Regions from separate parts of the Mycobacterium sp. NGS59 genome, predicted to be linked through region 2. Evidence: riboswitches for the same ligand, from Rfam matches in the RefSeq annotation. Region 2 holds a riboswitch; the other holds the start of a gene.
The links. A riboswitch is a leader RNA that binds a small molecule or an ion and turns the genes downstream of it on or off. The one in region 2 is predicted to bind magnesium.
Positions count from the first base shown of each region.

Region 1 (8,585 bases), on a different contig from region 2:
CGGCAACACGATCTCGGCCGGGCCGAATTTCGCGTTCGACATCGCTGTGCGCAAGACGTCCGACGAGGACCTGGCCGGGCGTGACCTCAGCGGTGTGCACACCATCCTCAACGGCAGCGAGCGGGTGCAGCCCGCCACACTCAAGCGATTCGCCGATCGGTTCGCCCCATTCGGCTTCCCGGCCAAAGCATTACGGCCCGCCTACGGGATGGCCGAAGCGGTGGTGTACATCGCGACCCGCAAGGTGGGCGACCCGCCGGAGATCGTCGAGTTCGACGCCAAGAAGCTGCCCGACGGCCAGGCGGTGCGCGTCGAGAACGGCACCGGCACAGCCTTGGTCAGTTACGGTGCCCCGCAGTCGCTTTCGGTGCGCATCGTCGATGCCGACACCGGCCTGGAGTGCCCGGAAGGAACCGTCGGCGAAATCTGGGTGCACGGTGGCAACATCGCGTCGGGCTATTGGCAGAAGCCCGAAGACAGTGCCCGCACGTTCGGCGCGCAGATCGTCGACCCGTCGCCGGGCACCCCGCAGGGGCCGTGGCTGCGGACCGGAGACTCCGGATTCTTCTCCGACGGTGAACTTTTCATCGTCGGCCGCATCAAGGATCTGTTGATCGTCTACGGCCGCAACCATTCTCCCGACGACATCGAGGCGACGGTCCAGGCCATCAACCCCGGCCGGTGCGCGGCGATCGCGTTTCCGTTCGACGGCACCGAGAAGCTGGTCGCCATCGTCGAGGTCAAGAAGAAGAACGACGAGTCCCATGCCGAACTGAGCGAGCGGCTCGACGGCGTGAAGCGTGATATCAGCGCCGCGATCTTCGACGCGCACGGGCTGAGCGTGGCGGATCTGGTGATGGTGTCGCCGGGGTCGATTCCGATCACCACCAGCGGCAAGATTCGGCGGCAACAATCCGTCGAGCTCTACCGGGAACAGGCCTTCGCCCGGTTGGACGCCTGACCCGTCTGGCTACCATTGCGGAGGATTCGACGGCGTCGTCACCCGGGAGCGCTCACACCATGACCCAAGCCAGCAAACCGGCCCGCATACCGCTGCTGCCCGTCGACGAGGCCAGGGCCGCTGCCGACGAGGCGGGCGTCCCGGACTACATGGCCGAACTCAGCATCTTCCAGACGCTGCTGAACCATCCGCGGCTGGCGCGGGTCTTCAACGACATGCTCGCCACGCTGCTGTGGCACGGTGCCCTGGACCACCGCCTGCGCGAATTGGCGATCATGCGGATCGGCTGGCTCACCGGATGCGACTACGAGTGGACCCAGCACTGGCGGGTCGCCTCGCGGCTGGGGGTGTCGGTCGACGACCTGCTCGGAGTTCGGGATTGGCAGGCCTACGAAGGGTTCGGGCCCAGCGAGCGTGCCGTGCTCGCGGCCACCGACGACATCGTGCGCGACGGTGCGCTGAGCGCGGCCAGCTGGTCGGCTTGTGAAAGCGAATTTGCCGGCGACACAACAATTCTCATCGAGCTGGTGACCGCGATCGGGGCGTGGCGGATGGTGGCTTCGATCTTGCAGAGTCTGCAGGTCCCGCTGGAGGACGGCGTGGCCAGTTGGCCACCCGACGGCGTGGCGCCCTAGCCGCCCGACGGCGTGGCGCCCTAGCCGCCCGACCGCGTGGCGCCCTAGCCGCCCGACGGCGTGGCGCCCTACCCGCCCGCGCCGAGCGTCACGCCAGCGTGACGTTCGGCGTCCGCAGTCACGCTAGCGTGACGCTCGGCGAACGGTCCCGGTCCGCGGCGGCGTAGCTTTGGCGGCATGCGAACCAGGGTCGCCGAGATGCTCGGCGTTGAGTTTCCGATCTGCGCGTTCAGCCACTGCCGGGACGTGGTCGCCGCGGTGACCAATGCGGGGGGATTCGGGGTCCTCGGCGCCACCGCGCATAGCCCGAAACGCCTCGACAGTGAGCTGACCTGGATCGAGGAGCAGACCGGCGGCAAGCCCTACGGGGTGGATCTGCTGTTGCCGCCAAAATACGTCGGCGCCGACACCGGCGGTATCAACGCACGCCAGGCCCAGGACCTACTCCCCGAGGAGCACCGCGCGTTCGTCGACGAGTTGCTGACCCGCTACGGGGTAGGGCAGCACGCCGATACCGAAGAGGCGATCCGGGGCGGACTCAACATCTCGCCACGAGGCTACGAACCGCTGCTGGAGGTGGCGTTCGCCCACGACATCCGGTTGATCGCCAGCGCGCTCGGACCTCCGCCGCACGACCTGGTCGAGCGGGCTCACAGCCATGACGTGCTGGTCGCCGCCCTGGCCGGAACCACCGAACATGCCCGCCGGCACGCCGCAGCCGGTGTAGACCTGATCGTCGCGCAGGGCACCGAGGCGGGCGGTCACACCGGTGACGTGGCCACCATGGTGCTGGTGCCCGAAGTGGTCGATGCGGTGGCGCCGACGCCGGTACTGGCCGCCGGCGGGATCGCCCGAGGGCGCCAGATCGCTGCGGCGCTGGCCCTGGGCGCCGAAGGGGTGTGGTGCGGATCGGTGTGGCTGACCACCGAGGAGGCCGAGACCGCGCCGGTGGTCAAGGACAAGTTTCTGGCGGCGAGCTCGTCGGACACGGTGCGTTCCCGGTCGTTGACCGGGAAGCCGGCGCGGATGCTGCGCACCTCGTGGACCGACGAATGGGAGCGCCCCGACACCCCCGACCCGCTGGGTATGCCGCTGCAGACCGCGCTGGTCACCGACTCGCAGGTGCGGATCAACCAGGCCGCGGCTCATCCCGGCGCGAAGGCCCGGGAGCTGGCCACCTACTTCGTCGGCCAGGTGGTCGGCTCGCTGGACCGGGTGCGGCCGACGCGGGCGGTGGTGCTGGACATGGTCGAGGAGTACATCGACACCATCGGCCGGTTGGACGGTTTGACCGATTGACCCGTGCCGTCGTCGAGCGTGCAGCCACTGCGAAAAACCTTGCGAATTTTCGCAGTAGCAACACGCTCGGCGAAAAGAGTGTGATCGTGCCCACATCTGCACGTAGCACTGCATGAAAGATTGCGACACGGACGGTGGGGCGCGTTGACCGGGCGGGCCGAGTGGTGCATGATCGGTCGGGCAAGCACCTCGTTAGGTGAGGCGGCTACACGAACATAGGCCACTGACCCCGAACGTCGAAAGACGCCCCGGGTCAGGACAGCTCTTCCCGGCTTAAGGGTTGAGCCCAGGTGGCTTCCGGTTATCGGACACGTCGGGTAGTGCCAAAGCTCTGACGAGAGGGGTGCGGTTTTCCGGCATTTGCCGGATTCTGTTCTCCTTTGTGTGCACACTGACAACAGTGTTTGTCGTGACCGAGAGGAGGTGAGGGACGCATGAGTTCCAGTGGCAGTCCGGGTCGATATCCGGGCGTGATTTCGTCCCTGACCGATCTTCGGTGCGGCGTTCTCGGCTGAGACGCCACTAGATCGGAGCCGTTGCGGGACGGGATCTACCAAGAATTCCTTGAGGTCCACCTGTAATCGTTGGCTATCCGCTAGGAGGCGATCATGACCAGCGCTCTGTATGACGAAGTTGTAACCATCCCCGCTGCCCCTCGGCTGCACGTGGTGCGCGACGTACCCGCTGCCCCGGCGCCCAAGAAGGCGGCAAGCCGGATCGGCGCAGCCGGCAGCGACCCGCTGGTCGACGGCGCCGCCCGCCTGCTCAGCGTTCCGCTGCGGCACATGTACGCCGCGCTGTGGCGCATCGGCGTTCTCGAGGTGCAGGCGTAACGCATGGACAGCGAGCAACTCTGGACTCCGAGGGGCTAGCCGACTGCGGGTGCGTCCTGCGGTGAGCTAGCTCCTCGGAGTCCATTAGAATTTCTTGTTGGCGTCGATCCGGCCATCACCGGGGAGCTTTCGGAAGAACAGCCAGTGCGGCCCAGTAGAACCGAACGGGTAGGCCCGTCACAGCCTTTCGAGCGGTCACGCGTGAGCGTGGCAAGCGGGGTGGTACCGCGGCGCTTGCGCATCCGCGCATCGTCGTCCCCGGCCTGAAGGTGGCTACAGGGAGACGACGCACGTGACCGACCAGGCTTACCCGAAGCTGGCCAGCGGGGCGCCCGATTTTCCGGCACTCGAACTCGAGGTGCTCGACTACTGGTTCCGCGACGACACCTTTCGCGCCAGCATCGCCAACCGGGACGGTGCAACCGAATACGTCTTCTACGACGGTCCGCCGTTCGCCAACGGGCTGCCGCACTACGGGCATCTGCTGACCGGCTACGTCAAGGACATCGTGCCGCGCTACCGCACCATGCGCGGGGACAAGGTGGAGCGCCGATTCGGTTGGGACACCCACGGTTTGCCCGCGGAACTGGAGGTCGAGCGGCAGCTGGGTATCACCGACAAGTCGCAGATCGACTCGATGGGCATCGCCGCGTTCAACGACGCGTGCCGCGCCTCGGTGTTGCGTTACACCGACGAATGGCAGCAGTACGTCACCCGTCAGGCCCGCTGGGTCGACTTCGACAATGACTACAAGACACTGGATCTGTCCTATATGGAGTCGGTGATCTGGGCGTTCAAACAACTGTGGGACAAGGGCCTGGCCTATGAGGGCTACCGGGTGTTGCCGTACTGCTGGCGCGACGAAACACCTTTGTCCAACCACGAACTGCGGATGGACGACGACGTCTACCAGAGCCGCCAGGACCCCGCCCTGACGGTGGGATTCAAGGTGACGGGCGGTCCGCTGGATGGCGCGTATCTGCTGATCTGGACGACGACCCCGTGGACGCTGCCGTCGAACCTCGCCGTCGCGGTCAATCCCGACGTGAGCTATGTGCAGGTGCAGGCCGGCGACCGGCGTTTCGTGCTGGCCGAGGCGCGGCTGGCCGCGTACGCGCGCGAGTTGGGGGAGGAGCCCGAGGTGCTGGGGACGTACCCCGGCGCTGAGTTGCTGGGCATCCGCTACCTGCCGCCGTTCCCTTATTTCACCGACTCGCACAACGCTTTTCAGGTCCTGTCCGCCGACTTCGTCACCACCGAGGACGGCACCGGCCTGGTGCACATGGCGCCGGCCTACGGCGAGGACGACATGGCGACGACCGACCCCGTCGGCATCGTGCCCGTCACCCCCGTCGACGCCAAGGGCCGCTTCGACGCCACCGTCCCGGATTACCAGGGACAGCACGTCTTCGAAGCCAACCCACAGATCATCCGCGACCTGAAGGCCGGCGGCGGACCCGCCGCCGAGAACGGTGCGGTGCTGCTGCGCCACGAGACCTACGAGCACCCGTACCCACACTGCTGGCGCTGCCGAAACCCGTTGATCTACCGGGCGGTGTCGTCGTGGTTCGTGCGGGTCACCCAGTTCCGCGACCGCATGGTCGAGCTCAACCAGCAGATCACCTGGTATCCCGAGCACGTCAAGGACGGCCAGTTCGGCAAGTGGCTGCAGGGTGCCCGGGACTGGTCGATCTCGCGAAACCGCTACTGGGGCACGCCGATTCCGGTGTGGAAGTCCGATGATCCCGCTTATCCGAGAATCGATGTCTACGGCAGCCTCGACGAGCTGGAGCGTGACTTCGGGGTGCGTCCGGACAACCTGCACCGGCCTTACATCGACGAACTCACCCGGCCCAACCCCGACGACCCGACGGGCAACAGCACGATGCGCCGGATCGCGGACGTACTCGACGTGTGGTTCGACTCGGGCTCGATGCCATATGCCCAGGTGCACTACCCGTTCGAGAACCAGGAGTGGTTCTTGGGCGGGGCGGCGGGAGAGGGGGAAGCCCACTATCCGGGCGACTTCATCGTCGAGTACATCGGCCAGACCCGCGGCTGGTTCTACACCCTGCACGTGCTGGCCACCGCGCTGTTCGACCGGCCGTCGTTCAAAACCTGTGTGGCACACGGGATCGTGCTGGGCTCCGACGGCCAGAAGATGAGCAAGTCGCTGCGCAACTACCCAGATGTCACCGAGGTGTTCGACCGCGACGGCTCCGATGCTATGCGCTGGTTTTTGATGGCGTCGCCGATCTTGCGGGGCGGCAACCTGATCGTCACCGAGCAGGGCATCCGCGACGGGGTGCGGCAGGTGCTGCTGCCGTTCTGGAACGCCTACAGCTTTTTGGCGCTCTATGCGCCGAAAGTCGGTACCTGGCGCACCGATTCGACGAATGTGCTGGACCGTTACATCCTGGCCAAGCTGGCGGTGCTGCGCGACGACCTGACCGACGCGCTGGATGTCTGCGACATCTCCGGGGCCTGCGAACAGCTACGCCAGTTCACCGAGGCGTTGACGAATTGGTATGTGCGACGGTCACGTTCGCGGTTCTGGGTGGAGGACGCCGACGCGATCGACACCCTGCACACCGGGCTGGAGGTCACCGCGCGGCTGGCCGCGCCACTGCTGCCGTTGGTGACCGAGATGATCTGGCGGGGTCTGACCGGTGGGCGTTCGGTGCATTTGACGGATTGGCCGCAGTCGTCAGAACTGCCGGCCGACCCCGAGTTGGTAGCCGCGATGGATCAGGTGCGTGAGGTGTGCTCGGCGGCATCCTCGCTGCGCAAGGCCAAGAAGCTCCGGGTACGGCTGCCGTTGCCGAAACTAACTGTGGCGGTGGAGAATCCGGACAGCCTGCGGCCCTTCGCCGATCTGATCGGCGACGAACTCAACGTCAAGCACGTCGAACTGACCGACGCGATCGACACCTACGGGCGGTTCGAACTCACCGTCAATGCCCGCGTCGCCGGACCGCGGCTGGGCAAAGACGTGCAGGCGGCGATCAAAGCCGTCAAGTCCGGCGACGGCGTCGTCAACCCCGACGGCACCCTGACAGCGGGGCCGGCGGTGCTGCAGCCCGACGAGTACAGCTCGCGACTGGTCGCCGCCGACCCCGAGTTCACCGCCGCGCTGCCTGGTGGGGCCGGACTGGTGGTGCTGGACGGGACGGTGACCCCGGAATTGGAAGCCGAAGGCTGGGCCAAGGACCGCATCCGCGAACTGCAGGAGCTGCGGAAGTCGACCGGCCTGGAGGTGTCCGACCGGATCAACGTGGTGATTGCCGTGCCCGCCGAGCGCGAAGCGTGGGCGCGTACGCACCGCGACCTGATCGCGGGCGAAATCCTGGCCACCACTTTCGAATTCGGCGAACCGGACGAGGCCGCGGAGATCGGCGACGGGGTGCGGGTCGGCATCGCCAAAGTGTGACGAGCAGACGCAAAGGCCCCCATTTCCGACCGGAAATGGGGGCCTTTGCGTCTGTTCGCGCCGGAAATGGTGACTACAGCAGGCCGCCTAGGAGGGGCGGAGTGGAGCCGCCGCCCAGCCCCGGCAGCAGACCCGGCAGACCCGGCAGACCCGGCAAACCGGGCAGAGTCGGCAAGCCCGGCAACCCCGGCAGACCCAGACCGCCTAGCCCGCCCAGCAGACCTCCCAGATCCGGCAAGCCGCCCAACAAGCCGCCCAGGTTGCCCAATCCGCCCAGCAAACCGCCCAAGTCGGGCAGGCCGCTGCCCAGCCCGCCGAGCACGTCGCGCAGCCCGTTCGTCACACCGCTCAGGTTCGGCAGTGAGCCGATGCCCGGCAGCACTACCTCCGGCAACGGAACCAGCGGGCCGAGCATCGGCGGCGCACCTATCGCCTCGGCCAACTGCTGTGGCGCGTAGAGCAACAAGCCCGGCAGGATTCCGCCGGTGGGGGTGCCGCCCAGCGGGATGGACAACAACGGGGTCGGGCTTGCCAGCGGGTTCACCACCAGCGTCGTCGTGGACAGTGGCGTGAGGATTCCGCCGAGCGGGATCTGCGCCGTCAGCGGCACGGTAACGCCGGGGAGCGGGCCGACGCCCAGCGGCAGGGTCACACCCGGTAGGCCCAAACCGAAGGAGACCTGACCATTCAGGAAGCCATCGGTCACGACCGCCGGAGCCGTCAAGACCGCGACGAGAGCCCCGAAACCGTCCCCGCTCTGCACCGCACTGCCGAACGCCGAGGCGACGGAGACGACCGCGCTGCCCGTCGTGATCGGCGAACCGATGAAGTCAATGCCCAACGCGATCGGGAATCCGAAGAAGGCCGCCCCCAATTCCAAAGCGCCGAGCTGGTTCAATCCAACCGTCAACGGATTGATGTTCGTGCCGACCGAGTACGAGAAATCGGTGATGGTCGACAACACGTTGACGAAGTTCTGACCGATTCGAGCCGGTATCGACGCGATCGGCGTGAGGTCGCCCGGGATCAGGCTGAACGCCCCACTGCTCAAATGCTGACCCGCGTTCGAGAATGCCGAAGTGACGATTGCCCCGTAGCTGATCTGATTGGCGACGAACTGCCGCAGGAAGGGGAACGGATTGGCGGCCAGGCCGTTGCCGAGGCTCTGCAGATTCGCGACGGTGTTGCTGAACAGTCGCTCGTAAGGTCCGGTGATCGCGGCCAAGCTGACCGGCGTGGGTCCGGGCGTCGGACCGAAGACACCAGGCAGCAATGCGTTGAGGGAGGGAATACCGAGGCCGCCCAACAGCCCACCCGGATTGACCAATCCGAGGCCGCCCAACAGCCCGCCGGGACCAGTCAGCCCATCCAGGATCGACGCCGCCGGTAACGCCGCCGCAGCCGCCGGCGCGGCGCTTGCCAGCAGC
Region 1 covers NZ_JCALCN010000001.1:411,471-420,055, forward strand. Annotated here, with positions in the region: gene AC5Y46_RS01715 (AMP-binding protein) at 1-961, shown strand, start outside; gene AC5Y46_RS01720 (carboxymuconolactone decarboxylase family protein) at 1,021-1,596, shown strand; gene AC5Y46_RS01725 (NAD(P)H-dependent flavin oxidoreductase) at 1,774-2,895, shown strand; M-box (ykoK) riboswitch at 3,077-3,245, shown strand; gene AC5Y46_RS01730 (Rv1535 family protein) at 3,504-3,728, shown strand; gene ileS (isoleucine--tRNA ligase) at 4,021-7,158, shown strand; gene AC5Y46_RS01740 (PE family protein) at 7,232-8,585, opposite strand, start outside.
Region 1: linked by a shared signal. The riboswitch ahead of AC5Y46_RS01730 (Rv1535 family protein) and the one ahead of AC5Y46_RS08070 (PPE family protein) in region 2 are both predicted to bind magnesium.

Region 2 (8,585 bases):
GATTTCGGAGCACTCCCACCTGAAGTCAACTCTCTACGTATGTACACCGGGCCCGGCTCGGCGCCGATGCTGGCCGCGATGCAGGCCTGGGACGCGATTGCCGCCGAACTGCATTCCAGCGCAACAGCATACGAGTCGGTGGTCTCGGGCTTGATCAGCGAAGGCTGGCTGGGCCCGACTGCCGCGACGATGGCGGCCGCGGTCGCGCCCTATCTGACCTGGATGAGCGTGACCGGGTGGCGGGCCGCGCAGACGGCCAGTCAGGCCGCGGCGGCAGCGGCCGCGTTCGAGACGGCATTCGCCTTGACGGTGCCACCGGGCGTCGTGGCGGCCAACCGGGCGCGCCTGATCGCACTGGTCGCCACCAACTTTCTGGGCATCAACGCGCCGGCGATCGCGGCCACCGAGGCGGAATACGCCGAGATGTGGGCACAGGACGCCACGGCGATGTACGGCTACGCCGCCAGCGCCGCAGCCGCTGCCGTGCTCACACCGTTCGGCGCACCCGACGAGACCACCAGCCCGTCGGGACCGGCCGACCAGGCCGTCGCGGTGGCCCGAGCCGCGGCGAACGATCCCGTTGGCCAACTGCTGCAGGAACTCGCCGCGCCGGCCGCACCCCTGGACATCCTTCCCCAGTCGGGCCTACTCGTCGACGTCCTGAACTTCCTGGACGGCAACGATGGGAATCCCTACGGGATCTTCCTCAACTCCACTCTGTTCAACGGGATCTTCTCAGCCGGCTACCCGGCGCCGGCTCTGCTCGTGCCCGTGGTCACCGACGCGATAGCAGACGTCAACGCGGTGACACTGGCCCAAGAGGCGGCCAACTCGATCCCGCCGGCGGGTCCCGATGCCGGCAACGCGACCTGGTCGAGCGCGACGGTCGCCCGATCGGCTACGGGCAGCGTCGCGGCCGGAGCCAACCAGGCGTCGTTGGTCGGGCGGCTGTCGGTGCCACCGAGTTGGACTTCGGCCGTCGAGGCCGGCAATCGCAGCGGCATCGGGTCAGTGCCCGGCCCGTCCGGCACGGCTGCCGCGGCCGCAACCGGCGTCCCCGGCATGCCGGGCATGCCGGTAGCCAGTCCCTACGCACGCCACTACGGCAACGGACCCCGCTACGGCGCGAAGCTGACGATAATGCCGCGTCCACCGGCCGCCGGATAACGATTTTTTCGCCGACGACGGCATCCCGAGTCCCGGCATATTCGGGTACCCGTAAGCCATATTCGGGCGGGGTATGGAATTCCTCAGCCGAATTGCACAATGCCCGGAGTTTTGAGTTGACTCGACGCGCTTGGAGTGCCACTATGGCTTTCGCATGCACCTCGCTAGGTGAGGCGTCTGCACGGACACAGGCCACTGACCTCGAACGTCGAAAGACGCCCAGGGTCAGGACAGCTCTTCCCGGCTTAAGGGTTGAGCCCAAGTGGCTTCCAGCGTTTCCGCTGGATACGCCGTGTGGTGCCAAAGCTCTGTCGAGAGGGGTGCTTGGTCCGGCTGGGCTCGTCTGCCCGCCGGACCTCATCCCTGCGTGTCGTGCGCCCGGCATCCCCGCATGCCACGACCCAGAGGAGGTGAGAGCGGAGTGAGTCCCGACGATAGTCCCTATCCGAGATCGAAGACCATTTCGTTTCGATCCGACCCGGGCATTGTTTTCGCAATCTGATCGCTGTTTCCGATAAACGCGACGAGCGCTCGCCGTCTTTGCGATGCGCTTAATTGGTGCGCGCGGAAATAACCGCAGAATTGCTATTTCGGCGACCCGAGTCGGCCCCGTTAATCGACATCTCGGGTCGCCCGGTGCCGTCACCGCGCCCGGGCGTCCCTCGACCGGCCGAGGAGGCACCGATGACCGCCGCACTGGATTTTGCCGCGTTGCCGCCCGAAGTGAATTCCGCGCGCATGTATGCCGGGGCCGGGTCGGCGCCGATGCTGGCTGCTGCGTCGGCGTGGAACGGGTTGGCTGCTGAGCTGCGTGCCACCGCGCTGGCCTATGACGCGGTGCTGTCCGCGCTGACCGGGGAAGAATGGTTCGGCCCGGCATCGGCATCGATGGCCGCCGCGGCAATGCCGTACGTGGCCTGGTTGAGCTCCGCCGCGGCGCAGGCCGAGCAGACCGCCGCGCAAGCCGAAGCCGCGATGGCGGCCTACGAAGCAGCATTCGCCGCCACCGTGCCCCCACCGCTGATCGCGGCCAACCGGGCTCAGCTGGCGGCACTGATCGCCACGAACGTCATCGGTCAGAACACTCCCGCGATCGCCGCGACCGAAGCCCTCTACCTCGAGATGTGGGCGCAGGATGCCGCCGCGATGTACGGCTACGCAGCCTCGGCGGCGGCAGCCACCGAGCTGAGCCCGTTCGTCGAACCCCAGCAGGCCACCAGCGCCAGCGGACTCGCGGCGCAGGCCGCGGCGGTCGACCAAGCGGTCGGCGGGTCAGCCGTCTCAGCGCACAGCACGCTCTCACAGCTGATGTCTGCCGTACCGGGCGCACTGCAGGGACTGTCCGGCGCCGACGGCGGTGCGGGCTTGTCGGACGTCGCGAACACGCTGCTGACCGGAACCGGGTCCTCGAGCTGGGGCGACCTTCTGGAGGTGTGGGGTCCCAACGCCAACATCTGGAACACGATCACGTCGACGGGCATTTTCACGCCGGGCTCCACCGTCGGGACCCTGTCGAGCTTGTTCGGTGCCTCGGCGATGTCCGACGTGGCCGGCACCGCCGCGGACGTCTTTCCTGCGGCGGTCGGTGAGACTGCATCGCTCGAATCCGTACGCGGGATCAGCCCGATGGCCACGGCGGCGGCCGGCAATGCCGGCAGCATAGGCAGGCTCTCGGTGCCGCCAGGGTGGACCGCGACCGCTCCGGTGGCCGGCCCGCTGCATTCGGCTCTCGGGGGGACGCCCATGATCGCCCCACCGCCGGCAGGCACCCCAGGTATGCCCGGGGTTCCGCTGGGCAACGTCGCGGGCCAGTCCTTCGGTCGGGCCGTCCCACAGTACGGGTTCCGGCCCACCGTGGTGGCCCGCTCGCCGGCTGCGGGATGACGCGGCGCGGGCGCTACCTCGACCCGTAGCGCCCTTCCCAGCAAACGGTGGTTTGCCGTTGTCGTTGCCTTCGGCGTGCCGGCGCGTCAGGGCAGTGACCACCATCACTTCACCGGTGAAACCGAGCGATCACGACTGCCTTGATGTGATCGGCGGCGTTGACGCCGAATGCAGAGCACGACGCTCGAACCGATCTCGTCTAAACGGATTTTCGTGGTCGTCGACGTTTCTTGATTTCCGTGCACACATTCGGTGCATTTATCCCGGTAAAAATTGGTTCCGTCGCAGACTTTGTATTTGCCGGTTAACAAACGTTGCGGTGAGTTCACAACCAGTCAGGCGGCGCGGAGATCCCTCGTTTACCTCGCGATTACGTCAGCGGAACGCCGCGAAAATAACTCTCCGTGAGCATATCTTTTGCCAGGCCCAAGCCTGAAGCGAATTTCACGGGGTCGAACCCTTACCGGCGCGGCGACGCTGCAGCGCACCGACACGAACACAGCCGGCAAGACATACGGGGGTGCTACGCATGGACTACGGAGCGCTGCCGCCCGAGATCAACTCCGGGCGCATGTACACCGGTCCCGGCGCCGGTCCGATGCTGGCAGCGGCACTGGCCTGGGACGAGCTGGGTGCCGAATTGCACACCACCGCAGTCAATTACGCATCGGTGATCGACGGATTGGTCGTCGGGTCGTGGCAGGGCCCGACGGCGATGGCGATGGCCGCCGCGGCCGGACCCTTCGTGTCATGGATCCACGCCACCGCCGTCCGCGCCGGGGAGGCGTCCGCACAAGCCAACGCCGCCGCCTCGGCATACGAAACCGCTTTTGTGGCAACCGTTCCGCCCCCGGTGATCGCCGCCAACCGCGCGCAGCTGTCGGTTCTGATCGCCACCAATATCTTCGGACAGAACACCCCCGCCATCGCCGCGACCGAAGCCCACTATCTGCAGATGTGGGCCCAGGACGCCATGGCCATGTACGACTACGCCGCCACGTCGGTTGCCGCCAGCCAATTGACACCGTTCACCGAGCCGCCGCAAACCACCAACGCGTCGGGCACCGCGGCGCAGGCGGCGACGACCGCTCAGATCACCGGTAACTCCGCGGCCGCGGTGTCGCTGCCCGCGGCGCTCGGTGACGATCTGGCGAACTGGAACACCATCATGGGGACCCTCACCGGCCCGTTCTCGCTGCAGGGCTGGACTTCCATTCCGGGTGGCCCGTTCTTGTCATTCGGTCAGCTCTACGCCTCCGCGCAGAACGTGCAGGGACTGCAATCCTTCTTCGCACCGGCACAACCAGTCACCGGCGCACTGGCACCGATCGCAGAGTCGATCAGTCCGCATCTGTCGTCGGCAGCAAGCCCGGCCGCGGCCACCATGGGCCGCGCGGCCCTGGTGGGCGGCATGTCGGTGCCCCAGGGCTGGACGACGGCGGCACCGGCGATGAGAGCCGTTACCGCAGCACTGTCCAGCACCTTGACCGCAGTACCCGCCGCCGCGCCGGCCGCGGAGGCCGGCGTGTTCGGACAGATGGCCCTGTCCAGCCTTGCCGGGCGCGGGCTCGCGGCTGCGATCAGCGGCTCGCGCGGCGGCAGTGCTGCCGTGGCGACGTCGCTGGACGGTGTCATCGCGGAGGCCGACCCGGCGGCAGCCATGATCTTCGTGCTCCCGCCGCTCGAGGACTGATTTCGATGCAGCTTCCAGGCAGGGGGTGACCGGGGATGTTCTACGCAGCGTTTCCGCCGGAGGTCAATTCGGGCCGCATGTACACCGGGCCGGGATCGGGACCCCTGCTCGCCGCCGCGGCCGCCTGGGACGGCCTGGCCGCCGACCTGCAGGCCACCGCCGCGTCGTATGCGGCGGTGATCGCGAATCTGACCAGCGGTCCCTGGGTGGGCCCGTCGTCGGTGGCCATGGCCGCCGCGGCGACACCGTATGTGACCTGGATGAGCGGCACCGCCGCCCAGGCCGCCCAGGCCGCGCGCCAGGCCAACGCCGCCGTCGCCGCCTACGAGACGGCCTTCGCCGGACACGTGCCGCCGGCCGAGATCACCGCCAACCGCAGTCAACTCGCCTCGCTGGTGGCGACGAACATATTCGGGCAGAACACCGCGGCGATCGCCGCGGCCGAGGCGCAGTACGGCGACATGTGGGCACAGGACGCCGTCGCGATGGACGGCTATGCGGCCTCGTCCGCGACAGCGAGCGAAGTGACCCCGTTCGTCGAGCCACCGCAGATAGTCGACGCGTCGGGGCTGGCGAACCAGGCCGCGGCGACCGGGCGGGCCGCGGGTACCTCGGCAGGCACGGCCGCGCAAACGATCCTGTCGGCCGGTAATCCGGTATCGGGGATCCTGGAAGTGCTGGCCGACCTCAGCACCGACTACACCACCACGGTCACCGGACTGCTCAACGGCCTCTTCGGGTCAAGTGGCGCATCGACTTTCACGACGCTGTACTCCGCGGTGAAGGTTCCGCTGAGTTTCAGCACCCAGTTCAACAACGTGGGGTTGCTGGCCAACTTTCCGGCATCGCAGTTCCTCAAATTCGGCCCGAAGTCGGCGTCCGCACTCGGCGAACTGCCCAAGGACGCGCTGGGCGGCGGCTTGACGCCGCACTGGGGTCGCGGCTGGCTCACCGGCGGCATATCTCCTAGCGCTACAGCCAATTTCGGACGCGGCACCCTGGTGGGAGCGCTGACGGTGCCGCCCAGTTGGACCGCCAACACCCCGGCCATCAGAACGGTTGCCGCGGCTCTGTCTGCCGCCGGACCGCAAGCTGTGCCGGCCGCCGAACTCGGGCAGGGCACCTTGTTGAGTTCGATGTCGGCGGCGGGTATGGCCGGAAGCGCCTGGGGCGCCGGCGCTTTGCGTCCGGCGACGAGTGCGCGCAGTCGCCTCAAGCCGGTCACAGACGATCTGAAATCGCCGGAGATGCTCAGGCGCATGGTTGCGCGGATCTCCGAGCGTCCGGACAGCGTCCAGCACCACACCGTGGACAAGGAGGGTCTGGACAGCCTTCTGGAACATCTGGCGAAAATGCCCGGCATCCATGCCGTGCATCTGACGAATGGTGACAGAGCCAAACTCTGACCGCCGAACGCCCGGTCAGGCTGACGAAGAGGAGAACTCGTGTCGCGAATGGTGATGGCGCCGGTGCTGGCATGCCTCATGATCGGCCTTGCTGCACCGGCATACGGCGATCCAGGCGACGACGCGGGCTTCCTGGGCGCGTTGCGTGACGCCGACATCGGCTACAGCAATCCCGGACAGGTGATCGGGTCCGCCCAAGCGGTGTGCACCTGCTTGAACAACGGGGAGTCGGGCTTCGAGCTGGTACATGACGTCAAAAAGCGCAACCCGGGCTTCAGTCTGGACGCTGCGGCCGAGTTCGCCGTCATTTCGGCCAGATACTATTGCCCACAACAGCTCGTCCGCAGCTGACCGGTAATCGGCATTTCCCACATCTATCTGTAAGAGACCCGGCGCGGCTTTGCTGGCGTCAATGGATATTTCTTCGCCGAATTAACTCGGAAAAGGAACCGCACGCGTCGAATCGCCGGCCGGAATTGCCCGCTATATACGGTCGGCAATTGCCGTTGTACCGAGGATATTCGATGCCTCCCGGGCCATGCGGTTGCTGCTTCAGGCGTGGAATCATGCGGAGCGCTATTGGGATAGCTGGTGAGTTTCGTATGAGTTCGGCAAGCCCCCCGGCGCAGTGGCAAACCCGTGATTACGATGGCTGGCACAGAGGGACCGGAGGGGAATAGATGGACTTCGGGGCGCTGCCGCCAGAAATCAACTCTGGACGAATGTATCTGGGGGCAGGATCCGGACCGATGCTGGCTGCGGCCGCCGCGTGGGACGCATTGGCGGCCGAGTTGCACTCCAGCGCAGCGGCCTACAGCTCGACGGTCGACGGGTTGGCCGTCGGCTCGTGGCACGGGCCGGCAGCTATGTCGATGGCGACGGCGGCCGCGCCGTATATCGCGTGGATGACTGCGACAGCGACGCAAGCGGAGCACACGGGCGCCCAGGCCAAACTCGCCGCGGGCGCATACGAGGCCGCGTTCGCGGCGACCGTGCCCCCGCCCGTCATCGAGGCCAACCGCGCGCTGCTGATGACGTTGATCGCCACCAACATCCTCGGGCAGAACACCGCCGCGATCGCCGCCACCGAAGCGCAGTACGCAGAGATGTGGGCGCAGGACGCCGCCGCCATGTACGCCTACGCGGCGTCCTCGGCGGCCGCTACGCAGTTGACGCCGTTCACCGAACCACCGGAGACCACCGACCCTTCCGGCGCGGCCAGGCAAACCGCGGCGGTATCCGAGGCCGCCGCTGCCTCCGAGATCCAGTCGGGATTGTCCCAACTGATGACCGCGGTGCCCAACGCACTGCAAGACGTGGGTCCGGCGGCAGCCGCTCCGGCGGCGACGACCCCCGTCGGCTCGGTGATCGAAGCGATCTACCCGTTCGCCGTCGGGATCCGGCCGTTCTTCGCTGCGATCACCGGCGCCTACAGTCCCATCATCGGGTTCGTCCTGTTCGGCGGCTGGTGGTTGTTCGCCGGGCAGATTCTGGGGCTGTCGCAGAATGCGCCCGGGGTCGCTTCACTCCTGAACTCCGGCGGGAAGCCGCTGGCGGGTCTGTCGCCGCTGCGCGGCGGCTACGTCGCGTCGGTGCCGGCGGGCGTGTCCGGCGCGATGGGGCAGTCCACGCTGGTCGGGTCGCTCTCGGTGCCGCAAGGCTGGGTGACTGCGGCACCGGTGATGCGGACCATGGCATCGATGCTGCCCGGCGCGAGCGCGGGTGCGCTTCCGGCAATCCCCGCTGCGGCCGAGGGCGGCCTGTTCGGTGAAATGGCCATGGCGAGCCTGGCTGGACGCGCGCTGGCCGGCGCCAGCATCCGCACCACCAGTAGTGGCGCCTCGAGCATCACCGGCGGCGTTGCCGCCGGTGAGGACGTCGCCACCACGGCGACCATCATCGTGATACCGGCGGACTGACCGATGACCTCAGCACACGAAAGGCGCAGCTGATGAGTTTCGCGGTGCGGCCACCGGAGATCATCTCCTGGCAGATTTACACCGGCCCCGGCGCGGGCCCGATGCTCGCGGCCGCCACGGCCTGGGACGCGCTGGCGACCGAACTGCAGTCCACCGCGGCTTCCTACGGTCTGGTCGTCGACGGATTGGCCAACGAGTCGTGGACCGGCCCGTCGTCAGCTGCGATGGCGGCGGCCGCTACCCCCTATGTGGCGTGGATGGCAGCGACGGCGGCGCAGGCCAAGGTGGCGGCCGACCAGGCGAAAGCGGCCGTCAGCGCGTACGAGGCAGTCTTCGCCGCGGTGGTACCGCCGGCGGAGATCGCGCTCAACCGCAGCGAGGTGGCGTTGCTGGTCGCAACGAACATTTTCGGCCAGAACACCGCTGCCATCGCCGCCCTGGAGGCGCAGTACGGGGAGATGTGGGCGCAGGACACCGCGGCGATGTTCGCCTACACGAGTGCGTCGGCGGCCGCCG
Region 2 covers NZ_JCALCN010000005.1:49,027-57,611, forward strand. Annotated here, with positions in the region: gene AC5Y46_RS08065 (PPE family protein) at 1-1,167, shown strand, start outside; M-box (ykoK) riboswitch at 1,321-1,494, shown strand; gene AC5Y46_RS08070 (PPE family protein) at 1,852-3,051, shown strand; gene AC5Y46_RS08075 (PPE family protein) at 3,581-4,744, shown strand; gene AC5Y46_RS08080 (PPE family protein) at 4,780-6,150, shown strand; gene AC5Y46_RS08085 (DUF732 domain-containing protein) at 6,199-6,501, shown strand; gene AC5Y46_RS08090 (PPE family protein) at 6,831-8,069, shown strand; gene AC5Y46_RS08095 (PPE family protein) at 8,102-8,585, shown strand, end outside.